Regions from separate parts of the Paenibacillus sp. JJ1722 genome, predicted to be linked through region 1. Evidence: riboswitches for the same ligand, from Rfam matches in the RefSeq annotation. Region 1 holds a riboswitch; each other region holds the start of a gene.
The links. A riboswitch is a leader RNA that binds a small molecule or an ion and turns the genes downstream of it on or off. The one in region 1 is predicted to bind cyclic di-AMP.
Positions count from the first base shown of each region.

Region 2: it holds a riboswitch for cyclic di-AMP, as region 1 does, so the genes downstream of both, ACM1ND_RS14355 (3D domain-containing protein) here and ACM1ND_RS06865 (hypothetical protein) in region 1, are expected to answer to the same signal.
Region 3: it holds a riboswitch for cyclic di-AMP, as region 1 does, so the genes downstream of both, ACM1ND_RS00140 (3D domain-containing protein) here and ACM1ND_RS06865 (hypothetical protein) in region 1, are expected to answer to the same signal.
Region 4: it holds a riboswitch for cyclic di-AMP, as region 1 does, so the genes downstream of both, ACM1ND_RS21620 (TrkH family potassium uptake protein) here and ACM1ND_RS06865 (hypothetical protein) in region 1, are expected to answer to the same signal.

Region 1 covers NZ_CP182500.1:1,544,886-1,548,147, forward strand. Annotated here, with positions in the region: tRNA gene ACM1ND_RS06855 (tRNA-Leu) at 22-104, shown strand; gene ACM1ND_RS06860 (glutathione peroxidase) at 251-736, opposite strand; cyclic di-AMP (ydaO/yuaA leader) riboswitch at 1,203-1,375, shown strand; gene ACM1ND_RS06865 (hypothetical protein) at 1,491-1,886, shown strand; gene ACM1ND_RS06870 (potassium-transporting ATPase subunit F) at 2,070-2,147, shown strand; gene kdpA (potassium-transporting ATPase subunit KdpA) at 2,299-3,262, shown strand, end outside.
Region 2 covers NZ_CP182500.1:3,273,914-3,277,175, reverse strand. Annotated here, with positions in the region: gene ACM1ND_RS14365 (ABC transporter substrate-binding protein/permease) at 1-949, shown strand, start outside; gene ACM1ND_RS14360 (amino acid ABC transporter ATP-binding protein) at 936-1,658, shown strand; cyclic di-AMP (ydaO/yuaA leader) riboswitch at 1,893-2,061, shown strand; gene ACM1ND_RS14355 (3D domain-containing protein) at 2,068-2,736, shown strand; gene ACM1ND_RS14350 (polysaccharide deacetylase family protein) at 2,935-3,262, opposite strand, start outside.
Region 3 covers NZ_CP182500.1:29,114-32,375, reverse strand. Annotated here, with positions in the region: gene rnmV (ribonuclease M5) at 5-550, opposite strand; gene ACM1ND_RS00140 (3D domain-containing protein) at 697-1,845, opposite strand; cyclic di-AMP (ydaO/yuaA leader) riboswitch at 2,117-2,399, opposite strand; gene ACM1ND_RS00135 (TatD family hydrolase) at 2,601-3,262, opposite strand, start outside.
Region 4 covers NZ_CP182500.1:4,862,010-4,865,271, reverse strand. Annotated here, with positions in the region: gene ACM1ND_RS21625 (CPBP family intramembrane glutamic endopeptidase) at 1-544, opposite strand, end outside; cyclic di-AMP (ydaO/yuaA leader) riboswitch at 806-958, shown strand; gene ACM1ND_RS21620 (TrkH family potassium uptake protein) at 1,368-2,708, shown strand; gene ACM1ND_RS21615 (potassium channel family protein) at 2,806-3,262, shown strand, end outside.

The DNA of each region.
Region 1 (3,262 bases):
TGCCTCATTACATTATGATTTGCGGTCGTGGTGGAATGGCAGACACGCTATCTTGAGGGGGTAGTGGGCGTACGCCCGTGGAGGTTCGAGTCCTCTCGACCGCATTATATGCAAGACTCAGTTAAAAAAGCATCCTGACACGGTTTACGTGAAGGGATGCTTTTTTTGTTAAGCATTTTTCGTTATATCCTTTAGCCACAGAAGCAACGGTAGACAATAGGTCATTTATTAACTGTGATAAAGAAGGATGTCAGTTTTGCTGCAAAAGCTTCTCTATATCTCCCGCCAGCTTATCTGGAGTGGTTTGCGGTGCATAGCGCTTAAATACGTTACCTTCTCGTGTAATTAAGAATTTAGTAAAATTCCATTTGATCGCTTTGGACCCTAATACCCCCGGAGCAGTTTGGGTCAGGTAACGAAATAAGGGGTGCGCTTGATCGCCATTGACATCTGTCTTGGCGAACATCGGAAAGGTAACACCATAATTGATCTGGCAAAACTCGGAAATCTCCTCGCTGGAACCTGGCTCTTGTTTGGCAAATTGGTTGCTGGGAAATCCCAAAATTTCGAGCCCCTGTTCATGGTACTGGTCATATAGCTCTTGTAGCGCTTTGTATTGGGGGGTTAACCCACATTTGCTGGCAGTGTTCACGATAAGCAGAACGTTCCCTTCATATGTGGATAACGGAATTTGTTTCCCTTGCAGGGTGTGCGCATCATATTCATAAACGGTCATAGTATCTCTCCTTATTCAATATTCAGCAATTAAATTGTAAGCAATTAAAATCGAGGTTGCAAGTTTTGAAAAGCTGTATCAAGCCTTTAGCCGCTGTAAAATCGTATTTTGTTCAAAACAGTAAATCGCACCGCAAATGGAGCGAATTAAGGTGTTTCTTCTTATAAAAGCGGGTTCAATCGGTGTTTAGCTGGTACATATAGCGTATTTTCTTCTCTTTTTACAAAAAAAGGCCAAAAACGCCCTACCCTACGCCAATATTGACATGCTTGTCATTTTCGAAAAGGGATGAAAAACAGAGATTGAAGGAGCTGTGAGAAGCATAGTTGCATTGTAAGCGCTATTATTAATATCCTAGGCTCTAAAGGCCGATTTATAACCCCGCAGTTGAGCTTTACAGTCTTCCATGCGCGGGTGTATGATTCAAGACGTAATTTCAAATTAACTTGAATGAAGCAACAACGAAATGTCTATAGCGCTGAATTTTGCAGTTGCAAAAGCGGGGGAACCAATCGAGATTGTACGGCTTCGGAAGCCGTGTGTCTCATGGGGTGAATTTTCAGGTCAAGTGCCAGAAATAGGGCGACTCTCACGTCCGAATCCGACAGCTAACCTCGTAAGCGTACAGGGAGAGGCAACAAACCGCCGTGTGCAGCCATGGTTTATTTTATCATGGATATGTAAGAAGCCGGAGGAAAGCCTTTTTCCTTCGGCTTCTTTTTGTTGTCTTTTTATACCGGGAGAGGAGCTACTGATGGAAGGTCGGTTAATTATTGTCACTGCACCGAATGAAGCGGGCAGAAGTTTTGTGAAATTGCTTATTTTCAAAAAATTGGCGTTTGCAGTTCTCACGAATAGCGCCCAGGAGGAACGACAGCTCAAAAAAATGGGTGTGGAGCACATTGTCCGCATCAATACCATGCAAGCAGGAAAATGGAATTTTCCAAAAAAAGAAATTGGTAGTGTGTATTTGTTCGAGAACAGCTTGAATCTGACGTGCCGTTTCCTGCAAATATGTCGGCCGCTAACATCGGAATCGATCTATGTTATTACGCACGGCTGTAATCCACAAGGAATTTATCGGGGATTGGGAGCGGATCATGTGATCTACACATTGAACGGAGAGGTGGGTTTTCTGCTGAACGGATAAGCACTTATAACATAGTTGTTTTATGATTTTATGATCAAATAAGAATGGCGATCTGAGGACCGATACGGAGGGTATAAACATGATGGATATATACATGCTGCTCGTCATGGCTGTGAGTTATGGAGTGATACTGCTGTTTGTACGCTGGTGTGATGCGCAGACCTCTAAAGGAGGACGAAGAGGATGATCGTTATACTTGGACTTACGGCTATTGTGTTTATGTATTTAATCTACGCACTCCTGAACCCTGAAAAGTTCTAATCAGCTATAGGGGATAGAGCGGGCGGGAACAACAGATCTGAATATTAAGCATCATAGGTAGCAGGTTTTCGCAAACGTGTGCACACGTTTGGTGCTCTGGAAGCAGGTCTGTTGTTCCAAACGCAGGAGCATTTTGAAGGAGGAATAAAGGATGGAGCTGCTTCAAATTGGAATTGTGATCGTCATATTGCTGCTCTTGGTAAAGCCAGTGGGCACCTATATGTATCATGTATTCTCGAATGAACCCAATCGGACGGATCGGATTTTTGGCGGAACAGAAAAGCTGATTTATAAGATAGTAGGATTGAAGAAGCTGGAGAGCATGCGTTGGACTACGTATGTTATGAGTTTCATTGCAACGAATGTCGTGCTTGTGGCGATCAGCTACTTGCTGTTGCGTTTACAGGGAATGCTTCCCGGTAATCCGGCTGGAAACAGTAATATGGAAGCATCACTAGCTTTTAATACGGTAATCAGCTTTATGACGAATACGAATCTCCAACATTATAGCGGAGAAAGCGGGCTTACGTATCTGACACAGATGGCGTTCGTCACGATGATGATGTTCACTTCGGCTGCTTCCGGTTTTGCGGTTGCTGCGGCTTTTATGAGAGGATTGACGCGGCGCGGTGAAGGGATGGGCAATTTCTTTCAAGATTTTATTAAAGCCATTATAAGGATTTTCCTGCCGCTGGCCTTTGTGCTTACGCTGGTGCTGGTTGGATTGAAGGTACCACAGACGCTACAGCCTACGGCGGATCTTACGACGCTGAGCGGAACACAGCAGCAGATTTCTATGGGGCCCATTGCTTCTCTGGAGTCCATCAAGCATTTGGGGACGAATGGAGGCGGTTATGCGGGAGCTAACTCTGCGCATCCTTTTGAAAATCCAAGTCCTTGGACGAACGTGCTGGAAATTTTGGCAATGTGGGTAATGCCGGCTTCGTTGCCGTATACCTTTGGACTGTTTGCCCGTAATCGTAAGCAGGGCTGGATTATTTTTAGCTCCATGATGGTATTGTTTCTTATTTTTCTATCTATTACGTACGTGTCTGAAAAGACAGGTAACCCGTTAATCCAGACACTGGGTGTGGATGCTTCTCAAGGAAGCATGG
Region 2 (3,262 bases), 1.7 Mb from region 1:
ACTGGATAAAATATCTGACCTGGTACTCCAGCTGCGGACCCAGCGTGTGAACGCTGTCGTGATCGAAGATACGGTTGCTAAAGGATACACGTTAGACGGTACCGTAACCCTTGCCAAGGCTGTGCCTGAGGATGCGGGAGCAGAAACAGCTGTGGGTATCCGTAAAGGGAATGCAGAATTGCTTGCTTCTGTAAATAAAACGTTGGCTCGCCTGAAAGCAGACGGGTCGATTGAGAAGTTTTCCACGGAAGCGAGTGCACTTTCTGCGGATCGTCAGGTTTCTTCTAATAACATTGTAGATATTTTTTGGAAATACCGCAGTTTATACGCTACGGGTATCGGCTACACCTTGTTGCTGTCTGCGCTCGGAGTACTGTTCGGATTCATCATTGGTCTGATCATATCCTTGCTACGTATGAGTGGAGTACGCATCATTGAGTGGTTAGGTACCACTTATGTAGAGATACTGCGTGGCACACCTATGCTGGTGCAACTCATGATTATTCACTACGGGGTTGCTTTGACGCTGGGTGTCAATTTTACTCCACTCCAGTCTGGTATAATCACATTGTCTCTGAATAGCTCGGCATATCTGGCTGAAATTTTCCGTGCAGGTATCCAGGCAGTAGACCGTGGACAGATGGAGGCTGCCCGTTCATTGGGTATGGGACGAGGCAAAGCTATGCGTCATGTCATTTTGCCGCAAGCGTTTAAATCTATTTTGCCTGCTATCGGTAATGAGTTTATTACGATCATTAAAGAATCATCCATTATTTCGACCATTGGGATGGTGGATATTATGTATCAGGCCCAGGTCATTAAGAACATTACCTACGAAGGATTAAGTCCGTTCGTAATCGCAGCCGCTATTTATTTTGTAATGACATTCAGCTTGTCTAAGCTGCTGGGTTTATGGGAAAGGAAGTTGAGAGCCAGTGATCACCGTTAAACAACTGCGTAAATCGTTCGGCAAGAATGAGATTTTAAAAGGCATTGATATAGATATCGCCAAAGGTGAAGTCGTCGTCATCATCGGTCCCAGCGGTTCGGGGAAGAGTACGTTTTTACGTTGCATGAATCTGCTAGAACAGCCTACGGACGGGGAGATTTTGTTTGAGGGCGAGCCGATTACAGCTCGTGGTCATAATATTAATGTAACCCGGGAGAAGATGGGGATGGTGTTCCAGCATTTTAATCTGTTCCCGCATAAAACAGTGTTGCAGAACCTGACGCTTGCACCAACGCAGGTTAGAAGACAGTCAGGGAAGGAAGCGGAAAAAATTGCGCTAGAACTCCTGCGTACCGTAGGGCTTGAGGATAAGAAGAATACCTATCCGAACCAGCTATCCGGTGGTCAGAAGCAACGTATTGCGATTGCGCGTGCTTTGGCCATGCAGCCGCACGTAATGCTGTTCGATGAGCCGACTTCTGCATTGGACCCTGAAATGGTTGGAGAGGTTCTGGATGTAATGAAGAAGCTCGCCGAAGGCGGCATGACCATGGTAATCGTGACGCATGAAATGGGCTTTGCCCGCGAGGTAGGCGATCGAATCATCTTTATGGATAACGGTCAAATTGTGGAACAAGGTACACCAGAGCAGGTATTTGGTACTCCAAGCCATGATCGCACCCGTGATTTTCTTGCCAAAGTATTGTAAGAAAGTGCTGATATGAGCTATAAAAAAGCCCTCCGTTTGACGGAGGGCTTTTTCTTTTTTTGTCACCATTTCACCATATTTTCGTAACAAATATCGATTTCTTGGTGGCAAAATTGTAACGATTATAGTATGATGTTCAAGGTTCCCAACATTTTCATGCGGATAAGGTTACAAAATTGTGATATTATGCAGTAAGCCAAAACTTACCGGGACAGCATGCGGTTATGACAAACGCTGAATGCTGGGCCCAAACTATGGGAAGTGCGGGGGACGTAACAACGGCAGTCTTTCCGAAACGTCATAAGACGATATGGAATATGCCTAGGGGTGAATTGCACAAGCATAGGGCTTCTCCTGAGTCCGAATCCGACAGCTAACTTCGCAGGCATAACAGAGGAGGTACATATCTTTGAAACATCTAAAACATATTGGAAAAACCATGAAATTTGCGGTGCTTGCCGCAGCCATTGCAGGGCTGGCACAGACAGCTGGAGTAGCGGATGCTGCTTCGCTTCATACTGCCAAAGATGGCGATACCTTCTTTTTGCTTGCTCAACGTTATGGAGTATCAGTGGACGAGCTGACGAAGGCGAACCCAAACATTGCCTCTAACAATATATATGCAGGTCTGCAAATTAAGGTACCTGGTGAAAAAAGTGTGAATGTAGCTTCGGATTCGAAGCCGCAGCTTCTTACGGAGAAAGCACCAGCGAATGAGGGGCCAACGATTGAAGCGTGGGGCAAAACATTTAACTATAGCAAAATAGTTGACGTTAAGGCTACTGCGTATTCTGCCGCAGCCGATGAGAATGGTAAATGGGGAGCAGTGGACTACTACGGCAATCCGCTTAAACTAGGTACAATTGCGGTAGACCCGAACGTCATTCCGATGGGCACGAAAGTGCTGGTTACAGGCTATTCCCACCCAGGTTTGCCGGATCATTCTTTTGTAGCTGTCGCTCGCGATCAGGGCAGCGCCATTACAGGAAAACGGATTGATATCTTTATTCCTGGCAACAAATCATTTGTGAACGACTTTGGATTTCAAAATGTGAAGCTGTACGTTATTGATAAATAGCATTATACGTATATACGGTTTAATTAAACATAATATATATTATGTAAACTTAATGCCTGTATCCTACCGCATATAACTGGGTCAGACTCTTATCAGGTCCTATCCATAAAAAAGGCTGTCTTGACGAGCAGAAAACTTCTGCTGGTAAGACAGCCTTTTTACGTTGCTTTAGCTTGTAGCTCAATCCTAAACATATGGTTATTTCTGTTCCGATGTGTGGAGTAGCCGGGGGACTGTCACAAATTTGTAGCCCTTAGCTTTTAGAGAGTGAATTAGACCCGGCAGAGCTTGGACAGTGCCTTGCAAGTTGGAACTTTGACCTCCACCTGCGTGCATTAAAATAATAGAGCCAGGCCCAGTAGCTGGGATCACATTGCGCTGAATTTGTGTTTTACTTAGTCCCTTCCAGTCGAGAGAGTCTACATTCCAATTGACAATCATGTAGCCATGACGACGTGCCCACTGGATTTGAGGCTCCGTGATTTCACCGTAGGGTGGACGAATCAACTTGGGGCGAAAACCTGCG
Region 3 (3,262 bases), 1.5 Mb from region 1:
GATATCACAATCCTTCACTTTCAATTTGTGCCAGCGCCCCGGCAAATTCCTCGCGGCTGATCTGAAATACAGAGAGCCGTTTATGTAGCTGCTTTCCGTTACAATAACCAATACCCAGCACATTCCCTAAGGCCATACGGCGTGCAGCAGCATTGGGGTGGGTGATGAGTCCAGCATCAATCAGGTCCGCCCACTCAATCAGCGGGTCGGCGCCTTCCACTGTCGTATGGACCCGTGCAAGAGCGTGTCTGATCGCTTCCGGTGAGGCATTCTCCACGCCAATATCTCCTTTGCGCGTCGCTTCTGCCTCGGGTATAAAGGCCTGCTTGCAGCCGGGTACCTTGGAAGCGATAATCTTACGGATGCGCTCCCCTGCATGATCGGGATCGGTTAAAATGATGACCCCCCGCCGCTCCTGCGCCAATGCAATTTTACGCAGCGTCATTTTATTAATGGCGGAGCCGCCAGTTTCTATCGTATCCGCTTCAACAGCGCGGCGAATGGCCACCGTATCATCCCGGCCCTCTACCACGATCACTTCCTTGATCATTTGCGTTTCCCTCCACTGCTACACAGCAAGCTATATTTATCTTTCCCTGCTTTTGAAAACAAAATAAGAAGAGGATATCCTCTTCTTAGCATGGCATAACTATGTTGTTAATACTATCGCATTGCCCTCAACATACACAACCTGTTTTAGTTGATTTCAGGCTTTACCGGTCCGATAACATAAACGGTTTTACCGTGCTTACGACCAAATTGGTTGGCTCGGCTCAAACTCTCATAATACACATCGATTTTGTGGCCTTTAATCGCGCCACCGGTATCCTCCGCACGGCGGAAGCCCACCCCTTCGATATACACCCACCAGCCGATTGGAATTACACTCGGATCGACCGCGATGGTGCGTCCTTCCGTGACACGTGCGCCGGATGCAGTACGTGTACCGATACCTGGCTCCTGTGAGGAATACGCCGTCATGGAGACATTTTGTAAAACTTTGCTATATTTAAAATTGACGCCTGCTTTACGGACAGCACTGCCCGAACTAACCGTTGTTGCCTTAACCGCATCATTGGGACCGACGGAAGCAGCCAGAACGACCGGTTTTTTCTTCGTTCCTACTGCAATGACTTTATCCACACGGTTCTGTGCAACTTCCTTGTTAACCAGCTGTTTGGATACCAACTTTCCATCATGATATACCTTTTGAACGTGCTGGACGACCACACCCGATTTGCCGCTTTGAATGACCCGATTATCGCCTTTATAAAGACTCGGATCGGCCGTTTTGATGACCTGATAAGGCACCTGTTTTTTCTGTTCGACCTGCTGTTTCTTCACACGGACGATTTTTATGTCCATGTTAGACGAAACAGAGGCATCCAACGCAGGATAAACTTTATCCGTTGATGATAATTTATAGCCCGAGGTACGAATGGCACCTTCTACTGTATTTTCTGTTGTGTACAGCTTTTTCGTCTCATTGCCTGAAGATACTTTGACTTGATTGGCACGTTTAATGACTACGCGATCGCCATCCTGTATTGCTCCATTTAGCGGCATGGAAACTGTATCATGCGGCTGAAGTGAAATGGAATGCTCGCTCAGCAAATCTTGAAGCTTGGATTCCCGGGTTTCTACCGCAGACGCCTTGCCATCGATGACAAAAAAGACTTGTTTTTTAGATTGCGTGTACATCAGAATTGAAATCATAATCGTTAGCGCGATTAGAAAAATAGCAACCAAAGCAGCCTGGCGCACATTCTCTTGCTTCCAACGCAATACGTAAGACATGCTGGATGAGCGTGACTCATGGGTATCCTTTTTTTGGAAAATGCCCATTTCCTCCGTCCTCCTTACATAGCCCGCCGTCTGGAGTAAGACATAGTTGAGATTTGACGTGACTATAACAGATTTTCTACAAGACAAGCCCAAACTGCGACTGTCCTGCACCATGTACCCGTCTTCGCGGCATGCTGTCCTCCCCTGTTTAACCACAGTATGATGACAGATTTTCTTTTATTCACAACAAAAAAAGCCAGAGAAAGAGACTAGAGAGCTCTTTCGTGGCTTCCGGCATGTGTGAATATGCGGGAAAACTCATGCACGAGATGGCTTCTCTCTTGTTACGCTTACGGGGTTAGCTGTCGGGTTCGGACGTAGAGAGTCGCCCTAGCTTGGGTCAACCGCTCATGGCGGTCGCCTTCACATTCACCCCGAAGACCCAGAAAGAAATCGAAATACGGCTCCTCCACCTATTCAATCCCATCCGGGGAAAGAATTTCGGTCGAGCCGGCTGGCGGAAGAGACGTTCCCTTCTTGCACATATGCCGGACGTACTGTAAGCCATATCGGTTCCCCCGTTCCCTGTAAAAGGGACTCAGCGAGACTGGTTCATGAAATGACTTGTTGATGTTTACATTCAAACAACAATTCACTGAAAAGATGATATCCTGTTTCTATGCATGTTGTAAAGCAGGTTTCAAGTACATTTTTTAAAATATTCGGTTAAAATATTGTAATATTCTCGAGTTTCCTGCAACAAATTCATGATTAGCTTCGTCTATCTCTTTATTTTGATCGATTTCTTCACTTTTTCATTGAATGTCAAATCGTTCCAGGGCATTTTGGGTCGTTATTGACACTAATTCCTCCACTGTAATCCCTTTGATTTGGGCTGCAGCCTCTGCTACCAGTCTCACATGTGCAGACTCATTTCGCTTCCCACGAAACGGATGAGGCGTCAGATAGGGAGCATCAGTTTCAATGAGCAGACGGTCCAGCGGCACCTGTGCGAGCACCTCTTTTGGCTGCTTGGCATTTTTGAACGTTATTGGACCACCGAAGGAAAGGTGAAATCCCATATCCAGCACCATTTTGGCTGTCTCCCAGCTACCCGAAAAGGAGTGCATGACTCCTCCAATCTCACTCGCTTTTTCCTCGCGCAATATCCTAACAATATCTTCATGTGCATCCCGGTTATGAATAACAATGGGCATTTTGAGCTCACGAGCCAGACCAATTTGATTTCGAAACACCCGATGCTGCACATCCTTCGGTGATGTATCCCAATAATAATCCAGACCGATCTCTCCGATGGCTACAACCTTTTTATGACTGCATAACGATGCAATCCATTCTAGATCGCCCTCCTGCATTGTAATAGCATCCTGCGGATGCCATCCAACTGCCGCATAAATAAAATCATACGTCTCGGCCAATTTCATAGTGGATGGAATGGTCTCACGATTAAATCCGA
Region 4 (3,262 bases), 2.8 Mb from region 1:
CCTGCTCCTTGGCTTCAAGCGTCATGCCGTCCTCAGCTACACGTATAAGCCTGTTACGTGCTTCTTCATCCGTAGAAATATCAGCCTGTGTGTAATTGGTACTGGAGGTGATCCGTTTAAAGCTAACGACCTTCCCAGTGGATAAATCCACATGAATTTGCAGTTTGCTTTTCGCTGAGGATTCAGGCAGATCAACCCGAAAGGTTTCGTAAGGGTAATTTTTCTTCCATGTACGGTCGTACTGTTGAAGCAGTTTTTCTCTAGATAAATAACCGTACAAATCTGTTTCGGCCTGATAGGTCACGACAGGCTCCTCTGGCTGTGATTCAGTATAGCCCAACTCGGAGCGGGCAAAGTCCAATGCGTGTATGACCGCTTCTTGTTTGCTGATGACCTTTGCGTTCATTACTGATTCTGGACTCGGATTGCTAAGCGAGGGAATAAGCAATTGAAAGATAAAAAAGCAAATCAGGCCAATCCCGCCCAGCAAGCCTAATTTTTTGAAGTTGGCCGTGAGCACGACCGGTTTCCCGATAGGATTCATGAGTTTCCTCCTTAATCTGTAAATAAGAACATCCATTAAAGATATCATACTGCACAGGTTCCCGCCAACAGACCAGCGATATTCATGAAAATAGAGTGAAAGCACTTTAAAGTTCTAATAAAATAAGATAAGCTGCGATTAAACGATGCCCATTCGCAAAATAAAGCCAATTTCACGTTTTTTCGGCGAAATCGATTTTGTGATCTGGATATAGAAGGATTATAATCTTGAGGCAATGCCTATGAAATACATAGGTAATGATATACAGTTGAGCCGAATTTCTATGGGAAAACGGGGGAACCATGTTACTGGGGTGAATTTTACAGCCGATCCTGCTGGATTGGATGTGTAAATAGGGCATACTGTGCTGCCCGAATCCGTCAGCTAACCTCGTAGGCTATGAGCAGGAACCAAGTCAGGCACTCGGTTTTCCGGTGTCTATTTTTGTGTGTATAAAAGTGTTTGGATTGGTTAGACCGCTGCGGGTGCAGATTATTCTTCCGATTGCTGTTATCCCCGGATTTTTTGATTGTATAACCCCTTTAATGGTTAAAATCCGGAGATAAAGGCAAACGCTTCGCTTCTTCAGAACAATTCTGCTCCCTTCGCTGCTGCCCGCCAATAGCACAGGGGGCAGAGTAGTGCTTGACATGCATTCTTCCTGTATTCAGGGAATGCTAATTATAGTTACTAAAGGTTTGGAAAAATCAAAAAAATTAGGGGCAACGACGATCGGAAGATCAAATGGAACGCGTAGCGGGCTTACACCGTATTAAATCACTGTTTTTATAGTTTTAAGGATTAGGAGAGAAGTGATGAATAGATGAATCCCAATGCAAGCTGGCTCCGGCTTTCTCCACCGCAGATATTCGTTGCGGGCTTTGCCATTATCATTCTAATAGGTAGTTTATTGTTAATGCTGCCGATCTCCAATACAACAGGAAAGCCACTTGCGTTTATAGACGCTTTGTTTACTGCCGCTTCCGCGACCTGTGTTACAGGGCTTGTCGTAAAGGATACGGGGACCTTTTTTACAACCTTTGGTCAAGTTGTTATCGTTGCGCTCATTCAGATCGGCGGCCTGGGCTTTATGACTATGGCTACCTTGATCGCGCTGGTGTTCAAACGTCGGATTTCCTTACGGGAGCGCCTCATTTTACAGGAAGCGATGAATCAGACCTCTGTCGAAGGAATTGTCGGATTGATTCGTAAGGTGCTGCTGTACTCGCTGGTCATTGAGGGCGTATGTGCTGCAATATTTGCGATTCGCTGGGCGTTTGATATGCCTGTAGGCAGGGCGATTTATTTTGGGATTTGGCATGCCATCTCCATGTTTAACAATGCTGGTTTTGACTTATTCGGGCACTTTCGCAGCCTGACAGGTTATGTATATGATCCGATTGTTAATTTTACAGCTATGTTCCTGATTATTTCAGGCGGCATTGGTTTTGTAGTGATGTCGGATCTGGCAGAATATCGCAAGCGCAAGAGACTGTCCTTGCATACTAAGGTGGTACTCAGCATGACGGGCGCTATGATTGTAGTCGGCACGCTCGTGATTTTTGTATTTGAGTTTACGAATCCAAAGACTCTTGGCTCGCTTGATTGGGGGGGGAAACTGCTGGGATCTTTATTCCAGTCCGTAACCCCTCGTACCGCAGGTGCCAATACACTGGACATTGCAGGCTTGCGGCAGGCTACGCAGTTTTTTATCATCATACTCATGTTTATCGGGGCTTCTCCTGGCTCTACTGGAGGCGGGATTAAGACCACAACATTCGCGCTGCTCATTGGAGCCGTGATTTCGATGCTACGGGGGCGTGAAGATATTGTGCTGTTCAGGTACCGACTTGCGCAGGGACGAATTTACAAGGCTTTGACCATTACACTGCTGGGGCTGCTGTTCGTGATCGGGGTGACCATGATTTTGTCGGCAACCGAAGATCATCATTTTTTGATGATCTTGTTCGAGACGGTGTCTGCGTTTGGTACGGTGGGGCTGTCGATAGGGCTTACACCTGATTTGACAGTCATAGGCAAGCTGGTGATTACCCTGACGATGTTTGCAGGTAGACTGGGGCCACTCACGCTAGCTTATGCACTGGGGCCGAAAAAGGGTAAAGAATTATATCGTCATCCGGAAGGCAAAATGATTATAGGATGAATCATTTCATATTCATTTCGTTGGTTTAATTATTTCAGGATTTTTGTAAAATCCTCATTTATGAAATTGATTCAGATAAGGGAGTTTTCGAGTAGATATGAAAACGCAGCAGTTTGTAGTTATTGGCTTGGGGCGGTTTGGCTCAAGCCTGGCTTTGCAATTGGTGGATATGGGGTGCGAGGTGCTAGGCATTGACCGGAATGAGGATGTGGTGGACAGTATGAGTGAGATGTTGACACATACTGTCGTGGCGGACGCTACCGATGAAGACTCATTGCGATCACTGGGCATCCGTAATTTCGATTGCGGCATTGTTGCTATTGGTGATGACATTCAGGTAAGCATCCTGACCGCCATTTTGCTGAAGGAGCTGGGTGTGAAAAAAGTCGTAGCCAAAGCCATATCTGTGCTGCACGGGCGTGCGTTAGAGAAGCTCGGTGTGGACCGGATCATTTATCCAGAACGGGATATGGGTATCCGGGTGGCTCATCAGCTAGTCACGCCTAATTTGCTCGATTATTTGGAGTTGTCCAAAGAATACAGTATTGTGGAAC